2 regions of the Anaeromusa burkinensis DSM 3853 genome follow, and region 1 is predicted to be linked to the other one. Evidence: riboswitches for the same ligand, from Rfam matches in the RefSeq annotation. Region 1 holds a riboswitch; the other holds the start of a gene.
The links. Region 1 has a riboswitch for thiamine pyrophosphate ahead of cytX (putative hydroxymethylpyrimidine transporter CytX). Riboswitches for the same ligand answer to the same signal wherever they lie in the genome.

Region 1 (5,737 bases):
CGCTGGCAGCGGCTCTTGCGGAGGGAAGCGCTGTACGCCTAAAATCGAAGCGCTCTTGGCGGAGGCGGAGGAACAATAAAAGAAGCCGTGCACTTTGCACGGCTTCTTTTATTTGAAAAGCTGCAGTCCTTTTCCTAAAGGAAGAAGAGGACGATTAAAGAATTTGTTGAGGAACGTAGCGCCGCTGCCATAGAAGGAGAGCAAAGCAATGGCAAATTCCGACCAGGCTGCCAACGTATGGGGAAAATGACCGCCTACGCCCCAGGCGTCGAGAGAAAGGCAAAGAAGCAGCACGTCGATCAGGATCATGATGGTTAACAGCACTTTGTGAGCTGCTGTGGCGGCTATTGTTGCGAAAATCGAGAAAATAAAATAACCGAAGTAAGCAAAGCCTAATTGTTGGATATCAACGGAAGCGGCTAATTGCGGTCCGAAAGCCCCGAGCTTAATAAGTAGGCAAGAAGCGACCCCAATCCAGAAAAGGCCGTAAGCTCCGAATACAGTAGCGCCAAAAATATTATTATGTTTGAAATCGTAAACACAGGCCATGAGCTGCGCGGCAGAGCCGAGAAAAACGGCCCAGGGAATGATGAAGGAAACGCCGGTTGTCCAAGCCAGCTTCTGTGAAGCGGCGACAAAGGTGACAATGGCTAAGCCAAATAGGCCTAGGGCGGTAGGATCGGCGACGACGATTTGTACATGCTGTTTTTGTTCCATAAATGCCTCCTGATTAAAAAAATAAAATAAATCCGACGAACAATAAAATAGCATGCCGCAAATTGTGCTGTCAATCTATTTTTACTCTTTTTCCCTGATTTATCGTTATTTTAGGCAAAAGAAGAGCAATTTATCCAAATTACGTTAGATAACTGCTGTTAAGAGGCTTATGTTGTGTTATAAAGTAATAGTATCAAAAAATATAAAAACGTGTTTCGCATATGCGGAACACGTTTTTTGCAATGGTTATAAAGATTACAATTACAAGTTAGTGCGAAGATAAACGTTTTTGTAAAACTGTAGTCAACGGCGTGCGGTACAGCACGTACGCAATCAGACTGCCGCCGGTAGTACTGATAAGAAAGGGGATAATGAAGAAAAATGCGCCGACTTGAGAACCGAGAAACCACGAGGCGACTGGATAGGCCAGCAAGCCGCCTAGGAAACCTGTACCTATGATTTCACCGGCTACGGCGCCGGCAATGTGACCAGTACGACGGAAGAGCCAGCCTGCCAGGAAAGCGCCGCAGAGACTGCCTGGAAAGGCCAAAATCGATCCGGTTCCAAGAAGATTGCGCAGCAGGGAAATCGTGAAAGCGCCGCTGACGGCGTAACGCGTGCCTAAGAGGGAGGCTAAAAGGACATTAATGGCGTGCTGCATAGGAAAGCATTTGGCAACGCCGATGGGGATGTAGACTAAGTGGCCTAAAAGCACGCCTAAGGCTACAAATAGAGCGGTAAAAGCAAGCGGACGAATTGGCATTAGGCACCTCCTGATAGGGATGATAGTTGCAGGCGCAGATGCTGGCGCAGCGCAGCGCCGGTCAAAGTGGAGACGGCGTCAAATAAGCCGGTGCGGAAGCTGCCAGTTCCTTGCGAAGGAGTTAAGCTGGCAGCAGCCAGCTCGCCGGCAATGCCCATACAAGCAAGGCCGGTTATGGCTGCTTCCCAGGGAGAAGAAACGGCTGCAGCGCAGCCGATAAGGGAGCTGCTCATACAGCCTGTGCCTGTTACTAAACGCAATAAAGGCACTCCGTTATGCAAGCTGGCTGCTTGGTGCTGAGGAGAGGCAATCCAATCGGTTTCTCCGGAAACCGCGACGATGCAGCGCAGCTTTTTGGCTAGAGAGTAAGCGGTTTCAGCAGCTTGAGCCGTCTCGGCTAAAGCATCAACACCGGGACTGGTGATTGTCTGTCCTGCCAGGGCGGCGATTTCCGCCAGGTTGCCTCGGATAATATCAGGAGGACATTCTGTGAGCAGTTGTGCGGCCGTTTGCTGCCGCAGGCGAGTCGCTCCTACGCCCACAGGGTCCAGCACGACGGGCACGCCGTGAGCTTTGGCGACTTTTCCTGCCAAGAGCATGGCTTCAGCGCTGCGGGGTTGCAAAGTTCCCAGATTTAGCACCAGCGCCTTGGCATGAACCGTGATTTCAGCGGCTTCTTCCGGCGCATTAGCCATGACTGGGGAAGCGCCGATGGCCAAGGTGATGTTGGCGCAATCTTGCATGGTCACTTGATTGGTAATTTGATGTACCAAGGGGCGTTGCTTTTGAATTAAGCGGATGTTTTCAGCGAGTCTTTCTGCAAGCTCCATTTGGCTGCAAACCTCCCTACGAGGATATACGTAACCGCAGTGGCGAACATGACCGGAATGGTCGCGCCGATAACTAAATCAAGCTTGAGCAGCTGGTAGTAAAGCGCAACACCCAAAGCCCAAATGACCAGCGCCAGCCAATTAACCATGAGGCCGGGGCGCAGTTGGCGGTTTCCTAAGAGAAAATAGTCGCTGAGCAAGATGGCGAAGAGCGGCGCGAAGACCGAACCAATTAAGAGCAGGAAATCTTCGTATTGTTCCATGTCGACGCCGAGAGCCAGCAAGGTACCGGCGACGGTTACCGCTAAAGCCGCGTGCTTTTCATTGAAGCCCGGGAGCAGCGTATGTACGCTGACACCGGCGGAGTAGGCATCCATAAAAGTGGTGGTAATGGTGGCTAATAGAACAATGGCTAAAACCGAGAGGCCCAGATTGGCAGCCAGCAGCATACCGGCGGGATCGGCCTGGCCAGCGACAAGAGCCACGCTAAGGCCGATAATGTACATCCAGCAGCTGCCGAGAAAATAGCCTAAGCCGCTGCCCCAGGCGGCTCCCTGGCCGGAACGGGCGAAGCGGGTGTAGTCGGCGATAAGCGGCAGCCAGGAAAGGGGCATGACCACGCTGAGTTCAAAGCCAGCCCCAAAAGGCATGCCTCCTTCGGCGGGCTTGCTTAAAACCGTAGTGTCAGAGAAGACGACGCTGCTCATGACGAGGGTCAAGGCGAATAAAAGCAAAGCGGCGGCCATATTGGCTTTTTTCCAGCCGGCTTCGCGGTCTAGGACGATCCAGAAAAGTACCAAAGCGCCGACAATAAGGCACCAAAGGCCATACTGATCTATTTGCCAAAGTTGGCGGCTGGTTTCATTCAGTGAGCGGGCGGCCGCCAGGATCATAATCGAAGTCCAGCCAACCAACTGCAAAATATTGAAGACAGAAAAGAGCTTGGCGCCGTAGACGCCAAAGGAGATGCGTGTAGATTCAATAGCGGAAAGGCCTTCGCGAAAGCCGATGAGACCGCAGAGAACCAATAGAACCGTTCCCAGTGCATGACCGCCTAAAATAGCCAGCAAGCCGTCTTGAAATCCTAATGGAGCTAAGAGACCTCCGGCTAATATTTCCGCCATGGAAACGGCGGCGCCGAACCAGAGAAAGAAAAAATGAGGAAAGCGAATGGTTTTTAAGGTTTGTTGCATGAAGATACCTTCTTTCTTTTGAAAAAGCAAGCAAATGAACAAGGTGAGGGAAAAACAAAAGCGCATTCCGCAGGGAATGCGCTTGCATGGCATGCATGGGAGCTTTTCCTACGCTGGTATAATCCAGATCAGGTCAAAGGGTCACGAAATGAGGATTCGTATCTCAGCCAGCCGCTTCTGGCCCCCCTAGCTTGCTATTTGATTCTGAATTTCATCATAGCACGATGCCTGCTGACTGGCAAGAGATCGAGCGGGGAAAAGCACTTTTCCTTTGACAGCCAGGGCTTTGACACGTTAAAATATAAGCTATCTGTGAGTGAATGAGTATGAAGTTTCGAGGAGAAAAACATGAGTGTATTGACCGTTGAAAACGTGTCCCAAGGCTTTGGGGCTCGCCAGATTTTGCAGGAAGTGTCGTTTCGTTTGCTTAAGGGAGAGCATGTAGGCTTGGTCGGCGCCAATGGCGAAGGGAAGTCTACCTTTTTAAATATTATTACGGGGCAACTGACGCCGGATGAGGGGAAAGTAGCCTGGTCCAGCCGGGTAACGGTGGGCTATTTGGATCAGCATACGGTTCTTAGCCGGGGCAAAAGCATTCGGGAAGTGCTGCGGGAAGCCTTTCAAGCCATGTTCGATATGGAAGCGGAAATGTTGTCTTTATACGAGAAAATGGGCGAGGCGTCTCCGGAAGAAATGGATGAAATGATGGCTACTGTGGGAGAGATTCAGGACTCCTTGGAACATAGCGGCTTTTATATTTTGGATGCTAAAATCGAGGAAGTGGCGAATGGCCTGGGTTTAGGTGAAATCGGCCTGGATCGCGATGTGGCGGATCTGAGCGGCGGTCAGCGGACCAAGGTGCTTTTGACCAAGCTGCTGCTGCAAAACCCCACGATATTGATTCTCGATGAGCCTACCAACTATCTGGATTTTGAACATATTGAATGGCTCAAGGGCTACTTGAAGTCCTACGAAAATAGCTTCATTCTTGTTTCTCATGATATTCCTTTCTTGAATGAAGTGGTCAATGTCATTTATCATGTGGAAAATACCGTGTTGACCCGCTACAGCGGCAACTATGATCAATTCCAGGCGGCCTATGAGGTGCGCAAGAACCAGGAGATACGGGCGTATGAACGGCAGCAGCAGGAAGTGGAGCGTATGGAGGATTTCATTGCCCGCAACAAAGCGCGCGTAGCTACGCGCGGCATGGCCAACAGCCGCAAGAAGCGCCTGGATAAGATGGAAATTTTAGAAAAACCCCGGGAAAAGACGACTGCATCGTTTTCTTTCCGCGAAGCCCGTACGCCAAGCCGAACCATTGTCGAGGCGAAAGGTCTGGTGCTGGGTTATGATGAGGCGCTGACCCGCCCAGTAGACATCTTGCTGGAACGAGGCCAGAAGGTAGCCATTCGCGGGGTTAACGGTTTGGGTAAATCTACGCTCCTTAAGACCCTGTTGGGAGAAATCAAGCCGTTTGCCGGCGAAGTCATCCAAGGAGAGTATTTATTTACCGGTTATTTTGAGCAGGAATCCACTCGCCATAATACCAACACGGCCATTGAAGAAGTCTGGCAGGAATATCCCGGCATGACCAATTATGAAGTGCGGGCGGCCTTGGCGCGCTGCGGTTTGACCAATGAGCATATTACCAGTCAGATCATGGTGCTCAGCGGCGGGGAAAGCGCCAAAGTACGCCTATGCAAACTGATGCTCAAAGATATTAACTGGCTGGTGCTTGACGAGCCGACCAACCATTTGGACGTAGAAGCCAAAGCCGAGCTTAAGCGAGCGCTGCAGGAGTTTAAGGGAACCATTCTCCTTGTGTCGCATGAACCGGAGTTCTATGAAGACTGGGTAACTCACATTTGGAATGTGGAGGACTGGACTACTAAGATCGTTTAGTTTAAGGAAATCGCCGATTTGTTCACGTCTTACGTCAAAACGATTCTTTACATTAGCGAATTCCTAGTGATGATAAGAATTTAACGATAGGATTCTCATGAAAAAACCAGCGTTTTAGGAAACGCTGGTTTTTTCATGGCGCATATGTTTTTCGGCAAGTTTAGAAGTGTTTTCGATGCCGGAAACGACAACTTGCATGGAATTTTCCACTTTGGTGAGAATGTCGGTGATTTTCTTGGTGGCTTCAACGCTGTTGTCGGCCAGCTTGCGTACCTCGCTGGCTACGACGGCAAACCCTTTTCCTTGTTCACCGGCGCGAGCCGCTTCAA
Region 2 (5,737 bases), on a different contig from region 1:
ACGGCCTTTTCGAATAGTATTAGACATACAATCGTCTTCCGCTCCTTTGACTAAGTTGAAATTTTCAGCTGGCCTCAAAGGGAAAGTGATTACTCTTGATCCGGGCCATGGCGGCAGCGATTCAGGCGCGCTTGGACCGAGCGGTCTGAAAGAAAAAGATGTTACTTTGGCGATAGCTATGCGAACAAAAGCGCTTTTGGAAAAGTCAGGCGCTAAAGTTGTGATGACTCGTGTAACTGACAAGGATGTTTTTGGTCCCAATGCGAGCAATGTTGAGGAACTGAGCGCGAGGACGGCCGTGGCCAATAACGCTAGAGCCGATGCGTTTGTCAGCATTCATAACGACTCCTTCAGCAGCCCCACGGCTAGCGGGACCAGCAGCTTTTACTATGAAAAGACGAAATACGACGGTCTGCTTTCCGATTGCTTGCAGGAGCAGCTGCTTAATGCAGGCGGACGGAATGACCGTGGATCCAATACAGCCAATTTCTATGTGATCAAAAGAACGGTTATGCCGGCGACTTTAGTAGAATTAGCTTTCATCTCCAATCCAGAAGAAGAACGTTTATTGGCTTCGCCGACGTTTCAACAAAAAATGGCTAACGCCATTGTTATGGGATTGGATAGCTTTTTCCGCAAGGCTGCAGCGTCAGGGGGGAGCCAATGATGCGGTATATTACGATAGCGTGCTTATTGATGACGGCGCTCTTTTTAGGCGGTTGCGCAAACGACATGAAACCGTCTTCGGCGCAAACGTCGGCAACAGCGCCTGCAACAGCGGCGACGCCAGCGACTGCAGTTCTGGTGCCATCAGGGGATATGTCGCAACCAGAGCCAGGGACTATGCGAATCAAGGTATATAGAGGTTCTAACGATGCCAGATGGTTGTTACCGGAAGTTTTCCAGGTGAAAAAAAATGATCATCCGGCTCAAACGGCAATGGAACTGCTGGCGGCTCCGCCCCATGGAAGCGGTATGGTGGGGTTGCTGCCGAAAGAAGTAAAAATTAAAGGCTTATGGGTTAAAGACGAAATTGCTTATGTGGATTTTAGCGAGGCGATTACTCAAAACGCCGGGTCTACGAGCGAGCGTCTGTTAGTGGCGGCCATTGTAAATACGTTAACTGAATTTCCAGAAGTGCAGAGCGTGCAAATTTTAGTAGAAGGCAAGCGCCGCACTACTCTGCAGGGGCATGTAGACATCAGCGAGCCCCTGAGCCGCTCGGAAAAAATAATTAAACACTAAATGGTCCTTTTGAGCCGCCGATTGCTTCGGCGGCTTTGTTATGCTACAATAACTAATAAATAATTGCATAGTAGCCACTAGGGGAGCGAAAGCTGAGAAACTGCTGCGGCGGTTGACCCTTGGAACCTGATTCTGGGTAATGCCAGCGTAGGGAAGTGGGACAAGATCATTATGATTTTGCATACCCTCTCTTTACGAGAGGGTCCCTTGTTAGTATCGCTGGCTTCCTCTCAGCGGCTGCATGCCGTCCGGCTTAAGGCTGGAACGAGAAGGAGGCAAATAAACATGGCAACACAAATGCAGTTGGCAAGACAAGGCAAAATCACCGAGGTTCTGGCTGGAGTGGCTAAAGCGGAGGGCATGGCGCCAGAGACGTTGCGGGAAAAAGTAGCCGCTGGTACGGTGGCGATATGCGCCAATGTCAATCATACGTCTTTGCGTCCGTTTGGGTTTGGCGAGGGTCTTTCGACCAAGGTAAACGCCAATATCGGTACATCCAGTGCGTTTCCTGATTTGGAACCGGAATTAGCTAAGCTGGATGCAGCTATTGCTGCAGGGGCTCATGCGGTAATGGATTTGTCCACTGGCGATAACATTGACGCATCCCGGCGAGCGATTATTGAACGCTCGACCATTGCCGTCGGTACCGTACCCATCTATCAGGCCACGGTGGAAGCCATTAAAAGCAAAGGTTCCATTATGGAGATGACCGCAGACGACATGCTGCATGTGATTGAAAAGCAAGCGGCAGACGGTGCGGACTTCATGACGCTTCACTGCGGTATTACGATGGAAAGCATCGGCAGGCTGCGCCGGGAAGGTCGCGTGATGGACATTGTCAGCCGCGGCGGTTCCTTCTTAACCGGCTGGATGCTGCATAATAATAAGGAAAATCCCTTGTATGAGCGGTATGATGATTTGCTGGATATCTGTTTGCGTCATGATGCGACCATCAGCTTAGGCGATGGCTTGCGCCCCGGCTGTTTAGCAGATGCCACCGACCGCGGACAATTGCAGGAATTGCTGATTTTGGGCGAGCTAGTTGATCGTGCCTGGGGCAAGGGCGTGCAAGTGCTGGTGGAAGGACCTGGCCATGTGCCGTATGACCAGATTGAGGCCAATGTGAAGTTGCAGAAGCGTCTTTGTAAAGGAGCCCCCTTCTATGTTCTAGGACCGTTGGTTACGGATGTGGCCCCGGGCTATGATCATATCACAGCTGCTATTGGCGGTACGCTGGCGGCGGCCGCTGGCGCCGACTTCTTATGCTACGTGACGCCTGCTGAACATTTAGCTCTGCCGACTATTGACGATGTACGTGAAGGCGTAATGGCCTCGCGCATTGCGGCGCATGCTGCAGATATTGTGAAGGGCGTGCCTGGCGCGAAAGAGTGGGATCTATCGATGGCGAAAGCCCGTAAGGCGCTGGATTGGGAAGGCCAGATTTCGTTGGCTTTGGATCCGGAAAAGGCGCGCCGCTACCGGCAGGAGAGAAACGCCGGCAACGCGGAAGCCTGCTCGATGTGCGGCGATTATTGCGCCATGAAGATTGTCAGCGAGCATTTGGGAAAACCGGGCGGTTCCTGCTAAAAGAAGGCTGTTCGTTCTCCTTATCCTGGCATTTGTTTATAGAAATACCGCAATGAAGCGGGGGACTCTTTCTGTAGAAAGGGGCCCTCGTCTTTCTTTTTTCAGCAGGGAATTGCTTGTTGGTCAAGAATAAACAAAACAGATGCTATCTTTTTAGGATGGGAGCTATGGGAATATGAAAATATGCGAAGTAGGCGAATTTGGCCTGATTCGTTTACTCCAGGAGGCCGAGCAGACGCCTGGAGTAATTGTCGGTATTGGCGATGACGCCGCTGTAGTACAACCGACTCCAGATCATGTGACGCTGCTGACCACGGATATGCTGGTGGAAGGCGTGCATTTTATTTTGACTACCACCGATGCCTGGAGTCTTGGCTGGAAGGCGATGGCGGCCAATCTTAGCGATATTGCCGCAATGGGAGGTAGTCCGCGTCATGCGTTGATTTCTTTGGCGCTGCCGCAGGATTGCCAGGTGGAATTTGTACAACAGCTTTACCAAGGCATGAGGGCGCTGGCTAAAGAATATAACGTGGGCATTATTGGCGGGGATACGGTTTCCTCTTTGCAAGGCTTGGTCTTGAATGTGGTTGTTACCGGCGAGGCGCTGCCTCAGAAGGTCTGTTACCGCAGCGGCGCTCAGTGCGGCGACGTAGTGGTCCTGACCGGCACGGTGGGAGATTCGGCCGCTGGTTTGTGCCTGCTGGGCCAACAGGAAGCCCCAGAAGAGCCTTGGGTAAAAACTTTGCATGAGAGGCATTTGCGCCCCAGACCCCAGGTTGCCTGGGGGAAAATGCTGGGGGAAGCCGGTGTAAACAGTCTCAATGACATTAGCGACGGCTTGGCCAGTGAGGCTAATGAAATCGCCGAGGCCAGCGGAGTTTCGATAGAGCTAAGGGCGGCTGATGTGCCGCTGTCAACAGAGGTGCTGCATGCTGCGCTTCAAGCCCGGATCAATCCCTTGGAGTGGGCTCTTTACGGCGGCGAAGATTATCAGCTTCTTGGCACGATGTCGCCGGATACGCTGGCGCAGTTGCAGCGTGAGGCGCCTGAGCTGCCGTTGGCGGTGATTGGCACAGTCAACCGGGGGCAAGGGGTTTATCTGCGTCAGAACGACGGGCAGAGGACGCTGCTGCAGCCACGTGGCTATAATCATTTCCGACAGGAGGACATGTAATGTCGTGGAAATGGAAGACGGTGTCGCCGGAGGAAACTTGGAAGCTGGCGCAGCGGTTGGGAAGCTTATTGCAGGGGCATGAAGTGCTCTGCCTTTCCGGCGATTTGGGGGCGGGGAAAACACTTTTTTCGCAAGGCTTGACTCATGGCTTGGGCGTGTCTGAGGATGTAACAAGCCCGACGTTTACACTGATGAATGTATACCAAAGCAGCAAAGGTGAAATGTATCATTTTGATTTGTATCGCTTAGAAGAGGCTTCACAGCTTTGGGACATTGATTTTTACAGCTATGTAGAAGGGCGCGGCATCGCGCTGATTGAGTGGCCCGATGCTTTTTGGGAGGAAATGCCTGCGGAACATTTGCGCATTTATTTGCGTTATGGAATCGCGCAGGACGAACGGGAGATTGAATTGGAGCCCCATGGCGAGGCATATCAAAGATTGTGTGAGGAGTTGAAAGCAAATGCCGGTATTGGCTCTTGAGACGGCTACTTTGGTTTCCGGCGTAGCTTTAGCGACTGAGTCGGCTCTTTTGGCGGAGTGGAAGCTGGAAACGGCAAAAACACATTCGGAGCTGCTGCTGCCGCATATTGAAATGCTGCTGCAGGCGGCGCAAGTAGAAAAACAACAGCTGCAAGCGGTGGCAGTCAGTCTTGGGCCCGGGTCGTTTACAGGACTGCGCATTGGATTAGCAACGGCGAAAGCGTTGGCGTACGCTCTGCGCATCCCCCTGATCGGCGTACCGACCTTGGAAGCGCTGGCCTATAACTGTCCCGTGCCAGGACTGTTGTTATCCCCATTTTTGGATGCGCAGAAAGGCAATGTGTACCAAGGGCGTTATCGCATAGAAAATGGGATGGTTGTGGAAGCGCAGCCGCCGCGGGTGGTAGCCTTCCGGACAGCCCTGGAAGAATTGGCTGCTGCTGGTGAACCGGCTATGGCCTTGGGAGAAGGAGCAGCCTGGCTGCAGCAGGAGGAATATAAAGGCTGGCAAGAGTTTCTTGCGCCTACGCCCTTGTCGGTAGCCATGCCGCGCGCCGCCAGTGTAGCCGCTTTGGCTTGGCAGCGTTTGCAGCAAGGAGACAGTGATGAAGCGATGACCTTGGAACCCATGTATATTCGTCGCTCCGAAGCCGAGGTGCTTTGGGAAAAACGACATGGCCGGGAGGCTGGCGGCGTATGATCGTTTTTCGCAAATTGCAGCACAGCGATCTGGATGTTGTGGATGTGATTAATCAGGCTTCTTTTTCCGCTCCTTGGGGCAAGGGAACTATGATCATGGAACTCAACAATCCGGTAACTTGTTATTTGGCCATGGAGCTAGATGGCGTTGTTATTGCGTATGCCGGCGCCTGGGTGATTTTGGACGAAGCTCATGTAACAAATGTGGCCGTAGCACCTGAGTTTCGTCGTCGCGGTTATGGAGCTCAATTGGTAGCGGCCTTGAAAAAATGCTGCTACGAGCGAGGCGCCAGGCGCATGACGCTGGAAGTGCGCCGCAGTAATGTGGCTGCGTTGCGGGTTTATGAGACGCAGGGGTTTTATCAGGACGGCGTGCGCAAGGGCTATTATAGCGATAATGGAGAAGATGCGCTTATTCTTTGGAATGAGCTGGAACGGGGAAGAGAAGATGAAGGAACAACATGAAAGGCTGACGCTGGCGTTAGAAACCAGCTGTGATGAAACCTCCGCCGCCGTTATTCGTGGCGGTCGGGAAATTTTGTCGAATGTA

Region 2: it holds a riboswitch for thiamine pyrophosphate, as region 1 does, so the genes downstream of both, thiC (phosphomethylpyrimidine synthase ThiC) here and cytX (putative hydroxymethylpyrimidine transporter CytX) in region 1, are expected to answer to the same signal.

The regions. Positions count from the first base shown of each region.
Region 1 covers NZ_KB894590.1:50,601-56,337, forward strand. Annotated here, with positions in the region: gene C508_RS0108015 ((2Fe-2S)-binding protein) at 1-79, shown strand, start outside; gene C508_RS0108020 (acetate uptake transporter) at 109-717, opposite strand; gene thiW (energy coupling factor transporter S component ThiW) at 986-1,480, opposite strand; gene thiM (hydroxyethylthiazole kinase) at 1,480-2,310, opposite strand; gene cytX (putative hydroxymethylpyrimidine transporter CytX) at 2,271-3,503, opposite strand; TPP riboswitch at 3,591-3,701, opposite strand; gene C508_RS0108045 (ABC-F family ATP-binding cassette domain-containing protein) at 3,852-5,408, shown strand; gene C508_RS20830 (methyl-accepting chemotaxis protein) at 5,523-5,737, opposite strand, start outside.
Region 2 covers NZ_KB894592.1:33,948-39,684, reverse strand. Annotated here, with positions in the region: gene C508_RS0109310 (N-acetylmuramoyl-L-alanine amidase family protein) at 1-667, shown strand, start outside; gene C508_RS0109305 (GerMN domain-containing protein) at 664-1,245, shown strand; TPP riboswitch at 1,315-1,416, shown strand; gene thiC (phosphomethylpyrimidine synthase ThiC) at 1,531-2,832, shown strand; gene thiL (thiamine-phosphate kinase) at 3,008-4,006, shown strand; gene tsaE (tRNA (adenosine(37)-N6)-threonylcarbamoyltransferase complex ATPase subunit type 1 TsaE) at 4,006-4,488, shown strand; gene tsaB (tRNA (adenosine(37)-N6)-threonylcarbamoyltransferase complex dimerization subunit type 1 TsaB) at 4,469-5,188, shown strand; gene rimI (ribosomal protein S18-alanine N-acetyltransferase) at 5,185-5,652, shown strand; gene tsaD (tRNA (adenosine(37)-N6)-threonylcarbamoyltransferase complex transferase subunit TsaD) at 5,636-5,737, shown strand, end outside.